DNA from 2 places in the Sphaerotilus sp. FB-3 genome. Region 1 is predicted to be linked to the other one. Evidence: riboswitches for the same ligand, from Rfam matches in the RefSeq annotation. Region 1 holds a riboswitch; the other holds the start of a gene.
The links. A riboswitch is a leader RNA that binds a small molecule or an ion and turns the genes downstream of it on or off. The one in region 1 is predicted to bind cobalamin.
Positions count from the first base shown of each region.

Region 2: it holds a riboswitch for cobalamin, as region 1 does, so the genes downstream of both, NFT33_RS11875 (cobyrinic acid a,c-diamide synthase CobB) here and NFT33_RS13170 (TonB-dependent receptor domain-containing protein) in region 1, are expected to answer to the same signal.

Region 1 is NZ_BQWE01000032.1:79,014-87,114, forward strand. Features, by position in the region: gene NFT33_RS13155 (sulfite exporter TauE/SafE family protein) at 1-402, opposite strand, end outside; gene NFT33_RS13160 (cell division protein ZapA) at 601-933, opposite strand; gene NFT33_RS13165 (cell division protein ZapB) at 936-1,169, opposite strand; cobalamin riboswitch at 1,278-1,520, shown strand; gene NFT33_RS13170 (TonB-dependent receptor domain-containing protein) at 1,606-3,501, shown strand; gene NFT33_RS13175 (bifunctional adenosylcobinamide kinase/adenosylcobinamide-phosphate guanylyltransferase) at 3,522-4,094, shown strand; gene NFT33_RS13180 (ABC transporter substrate-binding protein) at 4,091-4,939, shown strand; gene NFT33_RS13185 (FecCD family ABC transporter permease) at 4,936-5,946, shown strand; gene NFT33_RS13190 (ABC transporter ATP-binding protein) at 5,946-6,770, shown strand; gene cobO (cob(I)yrinic acid a,c-diamide adenosyltransferase) at 6,812-7,381, shown strand; gene cbiB (adenosylcobinamide-phosphate synthase CbiB) at 7,387-8,101, shown strand, end outside.
Region 2 is NZ_BQWE01000030.1:369-8,469, reverse strand. Features, by position in the region: gene cbiE (precorrin-6y C5,15-methyltransferase (decarboxylating) subunit CbiE) at 1-578, opposite strand, end outside; gene NFT33_RS11900 (cobalt-precorrin-5B (C(1))-methyltransferase) at 591-1,715, opposite strand; gene NFT33_RS11895 (precorrin-8X methylmutase) at 1,735-2,415, opposite strand; gene NFT33_RS11890 (sirohydrochlorin chelatase) at 2,412-3,338, opposite strand; gene cobM (precorrin-4 C(11)-methyltransferase) at 3,335-4,114, opposite strand; gene NFT33_RS11880 (energy-coupling factor ABC transporter permease) at 4,115-4,762, opposite strand; gene NFT33_RS11875 (cobyrinic acid a,c-diamide synthase CobB) at 4,892-6,235, opposite strand; cobalamin riboswitch at 6,378-6,602, opposite strand; gene NFT33_RS11870 (hypothetical protein) at 6,801-7,268, shown strand; gene NFT33_RS19415 (methyl-accepting chemotaxis protein) at 7,311-8,101, shown strand, end outside.

The DNA of each region.
Region 1 (8,101 bases):
TGCCGGCTGACGGTTGCGCAGCATCTGCGTGGCCGAGAAGGCGACGAAGACCGCGAAGACCAGCGCCAGCGTCGTGCCGCGCAGCGCGGCAAAAGCGCCTGCACCGGCGATCAGCCCGCCGACCGCGATGCCCGGCGCGATGCGCCGCACCAGATCCCAGCGCACCGCGCCGCGTCGGTGGTGGGCGCGCACGCTCGAGATCGAGGTGAAGACGATGGTGGCCATCGAGGTGGCGATCGCCATCTTGACCGCCAGCGCCGACTCCACGCCGCGGGCGGACAGGATCAGCGTCATGAAGGGCACGATCAGCATGCCGCCGCCGATGCCTAGCAGGCCGGCGAGAAAACCGGTGCAGCTGCCGAGAACGAGCAGCTGGGCGACCAGCATCGGGTCGAGGTTCATCGTGGTGGAGGGGAGGTGTCCATCGCGAACCGAGGGCCGCATTCCTGAACCCAGGGGATTCAGGTGGGCGAGGTCAGTCCGGCTTCGGGTTCATCTGACGCGAGACGATCGCACCAGCCGGACAATGTTCCAGGCCCGGGCTCGCGAGAGCATCGGTTCAAGGAAATATAAAACCCCCGCGGACGCGACGGACAGGGATCATTCTAGCTTCATTCCCTCGGCGCCGAGGCTGGCTTCGATGCGCCGCACCAGGCCGTCGACATCGATGGTGATCGGCGGCGGCGCGGGCGGCGGCGGGGGCGGCAGCGGCATCGGGGTGCCGCCCGAGTGGCGCAGCTCGCTCAGCGCGTAGGCGATGTTCAGCGCCGCCAGCACCGCGATGCGCTCGCGTGCCTTGACCCGGCCGGCATCGCGGATCGCGCACATCTCGCGGTCGACCCGGGTCACCGCCTCGGCCAGCACCGCGTCCCCCCCTTCCGGGCAGGCCAGCAGATAGATCTGGCCCATGATGCTGACTTCCATCTGCTTCATGCTCATACCCCGCCTCCCGAGGCGCCGCGTTCATGGGTGTCGACATCGCCGGCGGGCAGCCGCTCGAGCAGCGCGTCGATGCGGTTGCGCGCGGCCGCATAGCGCGAGCGCAGGTTGTCCCGCTCGGCCGCGACCGCGGTGAGCTGCTGCTCGAGCTGGGCATTGGCGCGCTTGAGCTCTTCGTGGCGAAGGATCAGCCGTTCTATCCGGTCGGCGAGGTCTTCGAGTGTGGACATTGCGCTGCTGTGCTGTCGGGGCGGTCGGTGCCGCTGCATCGTGTTGGCGCGAACGCCACAGGCGAGGGCGCCGGAAGGGTCCGATTGTAGTGGTGCACCGCCGCAATGTTTACAATTCACGCTGTTGGTGCTCGCCTGACCGGATCTGGTCGGCGGGTTAAACGGGAAACAGGAAGGTCAAGACCCGCCGGGTCGGCCCAACCTGTGCTGCCCCCGCAACGGTAAGCGGACGAGAGCCTCGGCGGCTCTCTGCCCCTGCGCACATGAACCACTGGCATCCAGGCGATGCCGGGAAGGGTCGCAGCGGGTTCGTCCGTCAGCCCGGATACCGGCCAACAGGGGGTCTGTCGATGCCGCGCCGGTCGCGGCGCCGGCGGGCCATGAGGTGCGAGGCCTGCGGGGACGCTGGCATGCACGATCCTGACACCGTTCCATCATGTCCAAGCTCTCCGTCGGCAGCCGTCTGCCCGAAACGCGCCTGCGCGCCACTGCTGCCGCCGCAGCGCTGATGCTGTGCCTGCCGCTGGGCGCTGCCGCCCAGTCCGCCCCGGCCGTGGCCACCGCGGCGGCCTCGCTGCCCGCCGTGGTGGTGACCTCCACCCGCAGCCCGATCCAGGCCGATCGCAGCATCGCCGACGTGACGGTGCTGACCGCCGAGGATCTGGCGCTCCAGTCCGGCCGCACGCTGGCCGAGGTGCTGGCGCAGCAGCCGGGCATCCAGTTCACCTCCAATGGCGGTCTGGGCAAGTCCAGCTCGATCTTCATGCGCGGCATGGAGGCGCGTCATGTGCTGCTGCTGGTCGATGGCGTGCGCTACGGTTCGGCGACGCTCGGCCAGGCCGACTTCGACAACCTGCCGCTGGGCGACATCGAGCGCATCGAGATCGTGCGCGGCCCGCTCTCCAGCCTGTACGGCAGCGATGCGGTCGGCGGCGTGGTGCAGGTCTTCACCCGCCGCGCCCAGCCGGGCCAGGGCCTGCGCGGCAACGGTGCGCTGACCGTCGGCAGCAAGCGCCATGCCCAGGGCAGTGCCGGTCTGAGCTTCGACGACGGCCTCTGGAACGGCGCGGTCCAGCTGATTCACACCGAGAACCGCGGCTTCTCGTCGACCAATGAGCGGGTGCTGTTCGGCAGCCACAACCCGGATCCGGACGGCTTCAACCAGAACGCCGGCAGCGCCCAGCTCGGCCTGCGCCTGCCGCAGGGCTGGCAGCTCAATGCCCGGCTGCTGCAGTCGGAATCGCGCACCGGCTTCGATGACGGCCCGGGCGCCGATTCGCGCGCCGGCCTGCGCACCCAGGTCGCCTCGGTCGATGCCAGCGGCGAGGTGGTCAAGGGCTGGTCGACGGTGCTGCGCATCGCCCGCAGCGCCAACGACTACGAGACGCAGGCCTCGGCCTCGCCCTGGACCGATCTGGGCACCATCGCCACGGTGCAGCAGCAGCTGAGCTGGGACAACACCTTCGCGCTGCCGGTCGGCTCGCTGCTGGTGGTGGCCGAGCATCTGAAGCAGAAGGTCAGCAAGCCGGGCGGCAACTACGAGGTGACCGAGCGCACCGTGCGCAGCGGCGCGCTGGGCTACCGCGTGGCGCTGGGTGCGCACACCGTGCAGGCCGGCGTGCGCCATGACCGCAACTCGCAGTACGGCGACCAGACCACCGGCAACCTCGGCTACGGCCTGGCGCTGAGCGATGCGCTGCGCCTGAGCGCCCAGCTCGGCACCAGCTTCGTCGCGCCGAGCTTCAACCAGCTCTACTGGCCGTCGTATGGCAACCCGGCGCTGGCGCCGGAGGAAGGCCGCCATGCCGAGCTGGGCCTGCGCTACACCGTGGGCGAGCAGAGCATCAGCGCGACGCTGTTCGGCAACCGGGTGCGCGGCTACATCACCCAGGGCGCCAACCCGACCAATCTGCCCTATGTCGAGAGCCGCGGCGTGACGCTGGCCTACGACGGCCGCTTCGGCCCGGTGCGGGTCGGTGCCGCCTACGACCATCTGGACCCGCGCAATGCCACCGAGGGCAGCGCCAACCACGACAAGCTGCTGCCGCGCCGCGCGCGCAACCAGGCCCGGCTGTCGGCCGATGTCGATCTGGGCGCCTGGAGCGTCGGCGCCGGCCTGCAGGCGCGCAGCCATCGCTACGACAACGCCGCCAACACCCTCCGTCTGGCCGGCTACGCGGTGGCCGACCTGAACGCGCAGTGGCAGTTCCAGCGCGACTGGTCGCTGGGCGCGCGGCTGAACAACCTGTTCGACCGCCAGTACGAGACCGCCTGGGGCTACAACCAGCCGGGCCGCGAGCTGCATCTCACGCTGCGTTACAGCCCGCGCTGAGCCTGAGCGATGATCGGGCGATGAGAATGGAGAACCATCAGCGCTGCGAATTCATCCTGGGCGGCCAGCGCAGCGGCAAGTCGCGCTGTGGCGAGCGTCGCGCGGCCGACTGGCTGGCCGGCGCGCCCGGGCGCCGTGCGGTGCTGCTGGCCACCGCGCTGGCCGGCGACGGCGAGATGCGCGAGCGCATCGAGCGCCACCGCCTCGATCGCCTGGAGCGGGTGCCGGCGATGGCGACCGACGAGGACTGCCTCGATCTGGCCGCCGCGCTGCGCCGCCATGCCGCGCCCGACACCCTGGTGCTGGTCGACTGCCTGACGCTGTGGACCACCCGCTGGCTGATGCCGCTCGAGGGCGAGCCGGCCGACGCGACGCGCTGGCAGGCCGCCTGCGACGCGCTGGCTGCGGCCCTGCAGCAGGCGCCGGGTCCGGTGGTGCTGGTCTCCAACGAGATCGGCCTGGGCCTGGCGCCGCTGTCGCGCGAGGCCCGGCACTTCGTCGATGCGCTCGGGCGGCTGCACCAGCAGGTGGCGGCGGTCTGTGCGCGGGTCACGCTGATGGTGGCCGGGCTCGAGATGGCGGTGCGGCGGTGAGGCGCACGGTCCTGCGGGCCTGCGCCGCGCTGCTGCCGCTGCTGGCGGCGTGGCCGGTGGTTCAGGCCCAGGCCCCGGCTTCGTCGGTGCCGCCGCGGCGCATCGTCTCGCTGATGCCCTCGCTGACCGAGACCGTCTGCGCGCTGGGCGAGTGCGAGCGTCTGGTCGGCGTCGACCGCTATTCCAGCTGGCCGGCCCGGGTCGAGCGGCTGCCGCGCCTGGGCGGCATGGATGATCCGCAGATCGAGCGCATCGTCGGCCTGCGGCCCGATGTGGTGCTGGCCGTGCCGTCGAGCCGCGCGGTCGAGCGGCTGCAGTCGCTCGGCCTGAAGGTGGTGGTGCTGGAGTCGCGCACCACCGAGGAGGCGCGGCGCACCGCCGAGACGATCGCGGTGCTGCTGGGCCGGCCCGGGCAGGGCACGGCGCTGTGGGCGCGCATCGACGCGCAGGTCGAGCGGGCCGTCGCCCGGGTGCCGGCCGGCTGGCGCGGGCGCAGCGTCTATTTCGAGGTCGACTCGGCGCCCTATGCGGCCGGGCGCAGCTCCTTCATCGGCGAGCTGCTGCAGCGCTTCGGCCTGGTCAACATCGTGCCGGCCGAACTCGGTCCCTTTCCGAAGCTCAATCCCGAATTCGTCGTGCGCGCCGCGCCCGATGTGGTGATGGCGGTCGAGCGCCACATCGCCGACATGCCGCGCCGGCCGGGCTGGGCCGGGCTGAAGGCGCTGCAGTCGGGCCGGCGCTGTGCCTTTCCGGCCGATCGCTATGACACCCTGGTGCGGCCTGGCCCGCGCCTGGGCGAGGCGGCCGAACTGGTCGCCGACTGCCTGACGGCCCTGCGCGAATGAGCCTCGAGGAACGCCATCGCCGGCGGCTGCTGGCCCGTGGGCTGGCGCTGCTGTCGCTGATCGGGCTGCTGGCCGGGCTGCTGATCGGCAGCGAGGGCGCCAGCTTCTCGGCGCTGCAGGCCCTGTTCGACGACGGTTCGGCCGGACTGGTGCTGGGCCAGATCCGTCTGCCGCGCACGCTGGGCGCCTGGCTGACCGGCGCGCTGTTCGGCCTGGCCGGCGCGATCGCGCAGGGGCTGTTCCGCAATCCGCTGGCCGATCCCTATCTGCTGGGCTCGGCCGCGGGGGCCTCGCTCGGTGTGGTGCTGGTGCTGACCGCCGGATCGGCGGTGCTCGGGGGCGGGGCGGCCGGCTGGCTGGCGCGGTTCGGGCTGGTCGGTGCGGCCTTCTGCGGTGCCCTGCTGGGCGTGTCGCTGACGCTGATGCTGGCCCGGGGCGCGACCCACACCACCCGGCTGCTGCTGGCCGGGGTGGTGGTCGGCGTGGTGCTGGGCGCCTTCAACGATCTGCTGACCACGCTCGACCCGGACGCGCTGCGCGGCAAGCAGGCCTTCCTGCTGGGCACGACCGGATTTCTCGGCTGGCCGTCCTGCCTGCTGCTGCTGCTGGCGCTGCTGGCGGCGCTGCCGCTGGCCTGGCGGCTGGCGCGGGTGCTCGATGCGCTGTCGCTGGGCGAGGACAGCGCCACCAGCCTCGGGCTGTCGCTGCCGCGGCTGCGGCTGGTGATGGTCGCGCTGATGGCGCTGGCCACCGGCACCGCGGTCGCGCAGGCCGGCATGGTGGCCTTCGTCGGCCTGGTGGCGCCGCATCTGGTGCGCCGCTTCGTGCAGGCGACGCACGGCTACGGCCTGGTGGCCAGCGCGGCGATGGGCGGCGTGCTGCTGATGGGCGCCGATGTGCTCTCGCGCTGGCTGATCGCGCCGCAGGAGCTGCCGGTCGGCGTGCTGACCGCGGTGCTCGGCGGCTCCTATCTGCTGTGGCTGCTGCAGCGCCGGAGGACGGGCTGATGGGCGGCCCCTTCGTGTCCGATCCGATGCTCAGCGCCCGCCGCCTGCAGGTGCGCCTGGGCGATCGCACGGTGCTGCGCGACATCGACCTGGACTTCGGCCCGGGCTGGACCGCGATCGTCGGACCCAACGGTGCCGGCAAGTCGACGCTGCTGCGTGCGCTGGCCGGGCTGCAGCCGCTCGAGCACGGCGAGGTCCGGCTCGACCGGGCCCCGCTGGCCGACTGGCCGGCGCCGCAGCGCGCGCGCCGGCTGGCCTGGCTGGCGCAGCAGGGCGAGGCCGGCGGCGACCTGACGGTGATCGATGTGGTCCGGCTGGGCCGGCTGCCGCATCTCGGCCTGTTCGGCCTGGCGCGCGGGCGCGACGAGCAGGCGGTCCGCCAGGCGATGCAGGCCACCGGATGCACCGCCTGGCGCCACCGCCGCCTGGCCGAGCTGTCCGGCGGCGAGCGCCAGCGGGTGCTGCTGGCGCGCGCGCTGGCGGTGCAGTCGCCGGTGCTGCTGCTCGACGAGCCGACCACCCATCTCGACCCGCCGCATCAGGTGGCGCTGGTGCGGCAGATGGCCCGGCTCGCCCGCCAGGAGAACCGCACCATCGTCGCGGTGCTGCACGAGCTGAGCCTGGCGCTGGCCGCCGACCGGCTGGTGGTGATGGCCGCCGGCCAGATCCACGCGATCGGCCAGCCCGGCGACCCGCTGGTGCAGCGCACGCTGGTCGAGGTCTTCGGCGGCGCGATCCGCATCGAGGCGGTGCCGGTGAACGCAGGCGCCACCGAGGCTGCGGCTGCTGCCGAAGTCCAGTGGGTCGCGCTGCCGCGGCTCTGATTCCCCCTGACTCGAATCGAAGCGAATAGCGAATCCAGACCATGCAGATCGAATCCCCCCCGGTCGAGCGCGACCGCCAGAAGCCCGAGGGCGAGCGCCGCGGCCTGATCCTGGTCCACACCGGCGACGGCAAGGGCAAGAGCACGGCCGCCTTCGGCCTGGCGCTGCGCGCGCACGGCCGCGGCAAGCCGGTGAAGATCTACCAGTTCATGAAGGTGCCCAGCGCGCGCTTCGGCGAGCACCGCATGTTCGAGCAGCTCGGCGTGCCGATCGAGGGCCTGGGCGACGGCTTCAGCTGGAAGAGCAGGGATCTGGAGCATTCCGCGCAGCTCGCCCGTGACGGCTGGGCGCGTGCCGAGGCGACGATCCGCGCCGGCGCGCATTTCCTGGTGGTGCTCGACGAGATCATGTACCCGCTGCGCTATGGCTGGGTGCCGCTGGAGCCGGTGCTGGCGGCGCTGCGCGAGCGCCCCGATCATGTGCATGTGGTGCTGACCGGGCGCAATGCGCCGCAGGAGCTGGTCGATCTGGCCGACACCGTGACCGAGATGCGCCTGGTCAAGCACCACTACCAGGCCGGCGTGCCGGCGCAGCGCGGCATCGAGGACTGAGGCGCATGCCGCTGTCGCTGCCGCTGCCGGAGTGGCTGACCGCGCTGCTGGGCTCGCCCTGGCCGTGGCCGCTGCTGCAGGCCGGCGCGCTGCTGCTGGCCTGGGCGCTGGACCGTCGCTTCGGCGAGCCGCCCGACCGCTGGCATCCGGTCGCCTGGCTGGGACGGCTGCTCGGGCCGGTCGGGCGCTTCTGGCGGGATCGTGCGCCGGCGGCGGCCTTCGCGGGCGGCGCGCTGTCGTGGCTGCTGATTGCCGCGGCGCTGGCCGGCGCGGCCTGGGCGCTGCAGCGCTGGATCGTCACGCTGCCGGGGCCGCTGGCGCTGGGGCTGCTGGCGCTGGCGCTCAAGCCGCTGTTCGCCTGCCGCATGCTGTGCGACGAGGTCGCCGCGGTGGAGGCGGCGCTGGCGCAGTCGCTCGAGGCCGGGCGCGCCCGGCTGGCCTGGCTGGTCAGCCGCGACGTGACGCGGCTCGATGCCGGCGAGGTGCGCGAGTCGGCGATCGAGACGCTGGCCGAGAACCTCAACGACTCGGTGGTGGCGCCGCTGGCCTGGTTTGCGCTGGCCGGACTGCCGGGTGCGGTGCTCTACCGCTTCGCCAATACCGCCGATGCGATGTGGGGCTACCGCGGCGCCTGGGAGTGGGCGGGCAAGTGGGCGGCGCGCGCCGACGATCTGCTGTCCTGGCCGACCGCGCGGCTGACCGCCGCGCTGCTGCTGCGCC
Region 2 (8,101 bases), on a different contig from region 1:
TCGTCGCCCTGCCCCTCGGCGAGCAGCAGCCGGGCGATGCGCGCGGGCGTGTTCTCGGGGCTGGTCAGCACCAGCAGACGGTCGTGCGCGCGCAGCGCCTGCGCCAGCGCGTGCAGGCCATGCGTGGGCGGCGCACCGACCTGCCATTCGCCGGCGTCCCGGGCGTGGATCGACACGATCTTCGCGTCCTGCCAGACCAGCCCCACGCGCGCGCAGGCCAGCTGCAGCGTCGAGACATTCGGCAGCACCTCGATCGCCTGCACGCACAGCCGCGCGGCCAGGAAGCCGGCGATGCCGTGGCAGAGCGGGTCGCCGGTGGCCAGCACCACCACCTTGCGGCCGGCCTCGCGCGCCTCGCTCACCCAGCCGGGCACGGCGGACAGGCGCCCGGTCAGATCGAGCCGCTCGGCGTCGGGGCGGATCTCGGCCTCCAGCAGCGCGAGCGTGCGCGCGCCGCCGATCACGCGGTCGGCGGCGCGCAGATGCGCCCGCGCCGTCGCGCTCAGGCTGGCCGCGCCGTCGTCGAGCACGCCCAGCACCCGGCAGGGGTTGGGATCCGGAAAGACATCGGTGTTCATCAGCAGTCCTCGTCAGCGGGCCGAACTCGCCTCGGCGATCTTGCGGCCCTCGAAATCGCAGACCAGCACCTGCAGGTGGAAGCGCTGGCCGTAGCGCTCGGGCGCGGTCAGCGTGGACACCACCTTCTGCGCCAGCGCGGCGTGGAACTCGTTCAGCAGCCCGAGCGCCTCCATGCGCTCGGCGGCGAAGCGGGCGGTCTCGGCGGCGGCGATGGCGGCGCACTCGTCGGGCGGCGCGCCGATGCCGGCGGCCAGCTCGGCCAGCAGGCCGGTGTCGACCTCGGCGCGGTTGGCGTGGGTGATGGTCTCGCCCTGGGCGATCTTGGTCAGCTTGCCGACCATGCCGCCGATCACCACCTCGCGCAGCCCCTGCGCCACCGCCTCGTCCAGCGCGTAGCGCAGGAAGTCGCCCATCTGCACGAAGCAGGCGGCGGGCAGCGCGGGGCGCTCCTTCATCGCGAACTGCTCGGTGCGCCCGCCGGTGGTCAGCACGACGACGCCGTGACCGAGGGTGGCGGCCACCTGCACGCCCTGCACCACGCTGGCGCGGTAGGCGGCGGTCGAATAGGGCTTGACGATGCCGGTGGTGCCCAGGATCGAGATGCCGCCCAGGATGCCGAGCCGCGCGTTGAGCGTCTTCTTCGCCATCTCGACGCCCTGGGGCACCGAGATCGTCACCGAGAGCCCGACCTCGTCGAGCAGGCCGGCGGCGACCTCGCGCAGGTTGGCCTCGATGTTGCGTCGCGGCACCGGGTTGATGGCCGGCCCGCCGACCTCCAGCCCCAGCCCGGCCATCGTCACGGTGCCGACGCCGAAGCCGCCGTGCAGCGTGACGACGCCGGGACGGGCCGCATCGATCTGGACATCGGCGGTGAGGTGCGCGCCGTCGGTGCAGTCGGGGTCGTCGCCGGCGAACTTCACCACCATCGCGTGGGCGGCGCGTCCGGTGCCCTCGCCCTCGCAGCGGCCGTCGTGCACGATGAAGCGCACCCGGTCGCCGTTGGGCAGCAGGCTCTCGATCTCGGCCGGCACCGCGCCCTCGACCAGTCCGAGCGCGGCGGCGCGGGCGGCCGCGGCGGCACAGGCGCCGGTGGTGAAGCCGGTGCGCGTGCCGCGCTTGACGGTCTTGTCCATCATGGAAGCGGCCTCTCCAGCGTCAGGCCGCGGCGGCCTTCTGCCGCGCCTCGGCCAGCGACAGCAGCGCGTGCACGGCGGCCACCACCAGCGTCGATCCGCCCTTGCGACCGCGGATGACGATCCAGGGCACGTCGGCGACCTCGGCCATCAGGTCCTTGGACTCGGCCGCCGAGACGAATCCCACCGGCATGCCGACCACCAGCGCCGGGCGCACGCCCGTCTCGCGGATCAGCCGCACCAGCTCGATCAGCGCGGTTGGCGCATTGCCGATGCCCACAATCGCGCCGTCCAGCCGCCCGAGCCGGTGCGCCTTGCGCATCGCCTGCACCGCACGGGTGGTGTCCTCGGCCCGGGCCTGCGCGATCACGTCGGCGTCGCTGATGAACTGGTGCGTCGCCATGCCGAAGTGCGCCAGGCGCGGGCGCGACAGACCGGAGCAGATCATCTCGACATCGGCCACCACCGGCGTGCCGCCGCGCAGCATCGCCGCCACGCCGGCCTCGACCGCGTCCGGGTGGAAGTCGGTCAGGCCGTTGAACTCGAAGTCGGCGTTGGCGTGGATCATGCGGCGCACGATCGGCCACTGCTCGGGCGTGTAGCGGTGCGGGCCGGCCTCGGCGTCAATGATGGCGAAGCTGTCGTGCTCGATCGCCTGGCCGGCGCGGGTGAGCTGCTCGGTGACGGTGTTGACGGTGCTCATGCCGGCTGGGTCTCCACCGGGTGCACGGGAATCACGGCCGGCGCCGGCGCCGGCGCATGGGCGTGCGCATGCTGATGCGTGTGCTCGTGCGAGTGGCCGTGGCCCAGGTCGTGGGCGATCTCGCGGTAGCCGCAGCCGTCGCAGGGCAGCTTGGCTTCGGGCGTGCCGGCCTGCAGGTCGGCGACGCGCTGCTCCAGCAGCTCGAAGATTTCCTTCTCAAACCCGAAGTGCGTCGAGCAGGTGAAGCGGATCCGCGGATACTGCGCGCGCAGGTGCTCGACCTGGCGGTGGATGCGCTGCATCAGCGTGCCGGTGTAGAGGTAGTAGGGCAGCACGACGATCTGGGTCATGCCGATCAGCGCCTGGCGCTGCACCACCCGCTCCAGCCGCGGGAAGGTGATGCCGGTGAAGGCCAGATCGACCAGCTCGTGGTCGCCCTCTTCCTGCAGCCAGCGCGCCATCTTGGCCATGTCGCCGTTGGCGCCGCGATCGGACGAGCCGCGGCCGAGCAGGATCACGCCGGTCGTCGTCGGGTCCGGCATGTCGAGCGCGTTCATGGCCTTGCGCAGCCGGCGCTTGAGGATCGCCAGGATCGGATCGCAGGCGGTGAGGTGCGGGCCGTAGAGGAAGGGGGTGCCGGGGCAGTGCGCGCGGGCGTGCTCGATCGCCTCCGGGATCTCCATCTTCACATGGCCGGCGGCGTTGAGGATCAGCGGCAGCACCAGCACGCGGCGCGCGCCTTGCGCGGCGGCCAGCAGGCCGTCGTGCAGCGAGGGCGGCGCGAACTCGATGAAGCAGACCTCGATGCGCCAGCCTGGCTGGCGGGCACGCCATTGCGCGACGAACTCGCGGATCTCTTCGTTGCCGGATTCCTCGCGCGAGCCGTGGCCGACGAGCAGGATGCAGTCTGGGTGGGAATTCATGCGGAAGCCTTGCGGAAGCGGTGGGTGAAGCCCGGGTCGTAGAGCTTCGACTTGACGAGGTCCGGCCAGTGGCGCGCGCCCAGCGTGGGGCTGGCGATGATCATGGCCTGACTGACGATGCCGGCGTCGCGGCAGCGCTGCTTGATGTCTGAGAGGGTGCCGCGCACGATGCGCTCCTCGCCCGGCCAGCTGGCCTTGTGGACGACGACGACGGGCGCGTCCTCCGGCCAGCCCGCCGCGCGCAGTCCGGCCTCGACCTTGTGCAGCAGCGTGATCGACAGGAAGATGCACAGCGTCGTGCGGTGCGCCGCCAGCGCGGCCAGGTCCTCGCCCGGCGGCATCGGCGTGCGGCCCTCGACGCGGGTGAAGATGACGCTCTGCGTGACCTCCGGCAGCGTGAAGCTCTCGACCGCCGCCGCCGCCGAGGCCATCGCCGAGGACACGCCGGGCACGACACGCACCGGCACGCCGGCGGCGTCGAGCGGCTGCACCAGCTCGATCAGCGCGCCGTAGAGCGCCGGGTCGCCCGTCTGCAGCCGGATCACCGTCTCGTGCGCACCGGCCTGCTCGATCAGCCAGGCGGCCATCTGCGGCAGCGTCATCTCCTTGCTGTCGGCGATGACGCAGCCCGGCGGCGCCCAGCGGGTCGCGGCCTCGTTCACCAGGGAGCCGGCGAACAGGATCGCGCCGGCGCGCTCGATCAGCGCGCGGCCCTTGACGGTCAGCAGCTCCGGGTCTCCGGGGCCGGCGCCGACGAACCAGACGGTGCCGCGCATTCAGGCCGCCCCGGCCAGCGTCAGGCGCTCGTCCAGACAGACCCGCGCCCAGCGCTGCGAGCGCAGTGCCGCGGCGCCACGCACCAGCGCGATGGTGACCAGCGGCTCCAGCGCCACCACACCCAGATAGGACGCCGCGAAGCGGCCCCACTCGGCCAGCGAGACCGCCTGCTCGCCGCTGGCGAGCCAGAAGCCGACCATCAGCGTGACACCGGCGTAGTAGGTACCGTCGAGCTTGAGCAGGGCGGCCAGACCCGGCGTGCCTTCGCCCAGGCGACGGCCCAGCGTGTGGTGCACCGCCAGCAGCGGCACGATCAGCGACAGCGCATTGACCGCCAGATGCACCAGATCCTGCGGCTCGAACAGCAGGCCCTGCATCAGCAGGCCCAGCGCGAAGCCGAAGAGGGTCGGCAGCAGGCCGAACAGCACATAGACGGGCATCGCGCCGATGAAATGCAGCTCGGACGGTCCCACCGGCAGGTGGAAGCTCTCCATGAAGACCGAGAAGAAGACCGCCGCCAGCAGCGTGCGCAGCCACAGGGCGGGCCGGCGCATCAGTGCTGGTGCATGCGCGGCCAGCAGGCCGACGGCAGCCACATTGGCGGCCATGATCTTGGCATCGGACAGGAAGCCGGGTTCGATGTGCATCGTGAAATCTCCGTGGGCAAAGGGACAGGAAAGGGAGTAGGGAACAGACAGGCAGGCGCGAGCCGGCCCGGCACGGGGCCGCCAGGGCTCCGCGCGCATCAGGTCAGGCGTGTCGGGAAGGACGGGCCCTCAGCCGCCGGGCGGCGGCGTGGCCGGATCGAACAGCGCCGCGATCGCGCTCGGGTTCGACGGGAAGTAGAGGTGCAGGAAAGAGGCGTGCAGCCGGCCGAGGCGCCAGACGGATTCCGGCCGGCCGTGGTCGCGCTCGGCGCGGGTCTGGCCGACCGGCTCGAGCGTGCTCTCGAACTGGCCGTGGTGGAAGGTGTGGCCGCGCACCGTGCCCTCGGGCAGGTCGGCGGCGTGCATCCCGAGGTTGACCAGGCGCGGCTGCATCCGGCCCTCGCCGGGCAGCAGGCCCCACATCGCAGCGCGTCGGCCGGCCAGATCGCTCAGGCCGTTACCCAGCGCGAGCAGGCCGCCGCATTCGGCGACGATCGGCCGGCCGGCGGCGTGAAAGGCGCGGATCGTGTCACGGGTGCGGCACGCCTCCTCCAGCCGCTCCAGATGCAGCTCCGGATAGCCGCCGGGCAGGTAGAGCGCATCGGCCTCGGCCGGCACCGGCTCGTCGGCCAGCGGCGAGAAGAAGACGATGCGTGCGCCGAGCTGCTCCAGCATGTCGACGTTGGCAGGGTACAGGAAGGCGAAGGCGTCGTCGCGGGCGATGGCCACCGTGCGGCCGGCCAGGCGCCGCGGCGGGGCGTCGACCTCGGCCGGCGCGATGAAGCGCACCGGCGCGGGCAGCGGCGGCGCGGCACGCGCGACCACATCGGCTGCGCCTTCCAGCCGGCGCTCCAGGTCCGGCAGTTCGGCCGCCTGAACCAGGCCCAGGTGGCGCGAGGGCCACTCCAGCGCCTCGCAGCGCGGCAGCGCGCCGAATGCGGCCATGCCCGGCGGCAGGCTCTCGATGACCATGCGCGCATGGCCCTCGCTGCCGACGCGGTTGGCGATCACGCCGGCGAAGTCCAGCCCCGGCCGGTACAGCTTCAGCCCGAGCGCGATCGCGCCGAAGGTCTGCGCCATCGCGCTGGCGTCGATCACCGCCAGCACTGGCAGCCCGAGCCGCTCGGCCAGCGCCGCGCTCGAGGCACTGCCGTCATGCAGGCCCATCACGCCTTCGACGAGGATCAGGTCGGCCTCGCCAGCGGCCTGCCAGAGCAGCTCGCGGCAGTGATCCTCGCCGCCCATCCACAGGTCGAGCTGCCGGCACGGCGCGCCGCTGGCGTGCTCGTGCACCATCGGATCGATGAAGTCGGGGCCGGTCTTGAACACCCGCACCCGCAGGCCCTGGCGGCGCCAGTGGCGGGCCAGCGCGGCCGTCACCGTGGTCTTGCCCTGGCCGGAGGCCGGCGCGCTGACCAGCAGCGCGGGGCAGAGGCGGTCGGGCCGCCCGGAAGGAATATCGCTTGTCGTCATGCCTGTCGGCCGCACGCCCCGTGCGGCTGTCGCGAGAGAATCGCTGGCGGCATCGGGCGGGGTCGGACGGGACAGGACCGGGGCCGGTCCTGCACGGGCTCCGGTGGAGTCCCGTGTCGTCCGGCCGCCGCCCTCCGCGGTGCCAGTGCGCATGCTTCAGGCCGGTATCCGGGCTGGCGAGCGCGGGAGTCACCCTCTCGGGCGATCCTGCCGATCGGGTCGCCTTCCCGGAACCGGGGCTCCAGTGGCATCGTGACCTGATCTTCTCTCGCTGACCGTTGCGGGGGCAGCGCCGGCATCTCACCGGCTTCCCGTTTAAATCCGGCCGTTCTTCACGAACCGGATCACCTGCAGCAGCGTGCAGTCTATCAGCTTCGGCAGCTCGGGCACCAGTCCCCATGCGTACCGGTCCGCCTGCTGCAAAAGGACGGAAAACCCGCGCAAATCCCTCCATGGCTGCGGGAATGCACATGATCGAATCACTGTGCCCTGACCCCGATCTGCCGCCGTCGATGACCGGACGGGAGTCGCTGTCCCCTCAGTCCAGAACATTCGGAGCCCGTCCATGGCGCTGGTGACCAAGCATCGAGAGACCGTTCATGAACCCGTGGCCGCACCGGTCGTCGCGCGAGGCGTGACCCGGGCAATGGCCCGCGACGCCGAGGCCGGCCGCAAGCGCGCACGCACGCTGGCCAAGCAGCAGCAGGTCGCCGAGCGGGTGGCCAGCGCATCGAGCCAGCTGTCGGCCGGCATCAACGAGGCAGCCTCCGCCTCCGAAGAGCTCAAGCGCGCGGCCGACCAGATCGCCAGCGGCGCCGAGGAAGCCTCGGGCGCCGCCCAGGAATCGCTCGCCGCGATCACGCAGGTCAGCGCTTCGATCGCCCGCCAGCTGTCCGCGGTCAACAATTCGCGCGCCAAGGCCGACAGCATGCAGGCCACCACCAGCCGCATCGATTCCGAGGTGCGCGCCACGGTGGCCAATGTCACGCTGGCGGCGCGCCGCCAGGCCGAGTCGGTGCAGCGGGTGGCCTAGCTCGAGCGCCAGGCGGCCAACATCGGCGACATCGTCAAGGCGGTGGCGCGCATCGCCGACCAGACCAATCTGCTGGCCCTGAATGCCGCGATCGAGGCCGCACGGGCCGGTCAGCACGGCAAGGGTTTCGCGGTGGTCGCCGACGAAGTGCGCACCCTGGCCGAGACCAGCGAGAAGAGCGCCAAGCAGATCCAGGATCTGGTCGGCCAGATCCAGGGCGAGGTCAAGGCCATCGCGGCCGGCATCAACCAGTCGTCCGAGACGATCGCCGGCGAGGTCGAGAAGAGCGAGCAGATCCTGCGCCAGCTCGACCGGGTGCGCCATGACGCGGCCGACATCGTGGCCGGGGCCGGCGAGATCTCCGCCGCAGCCCAGCAGGCCAGCGTGGCCTCGCAGCAGGCGCTCAAGGGCGCCGAGCAGATCGCCGCGGCGGCCGCGCAGCAGTCCTCCGCCTGCGAGGAGGCGGCCAAGACGGTCGACGAGCAGAGCGCGGCGCTGTCCGAGTGCGAGCAGACCTCGCAGAACCTGTCGGAGATCGCCGACGAGCTGAAGAACTCCTCGGACATCGGCAAGAGCGCCGAGGAAGTCGCCAGCGCCGCCGAGCAGCTCGCCGGTGCGGTGCAGGAGATCAACCGCTCGGCCGCGCAGATCATGGTGGCGCTCGACGAGATCCGCAAGGGCGCGCAGACCCAGGCCTCGGCCACCGCCGAGTCCGCCGCGGCGATCACGCAGATCGAGCGCGGCGCGCAGATCGCCTCCGAGCGGGCGCAGAACGCGCGTGAGCGCTCCAGCACGATCCGCGCCCTGATGATCGACAACAAGCAGATGATCGA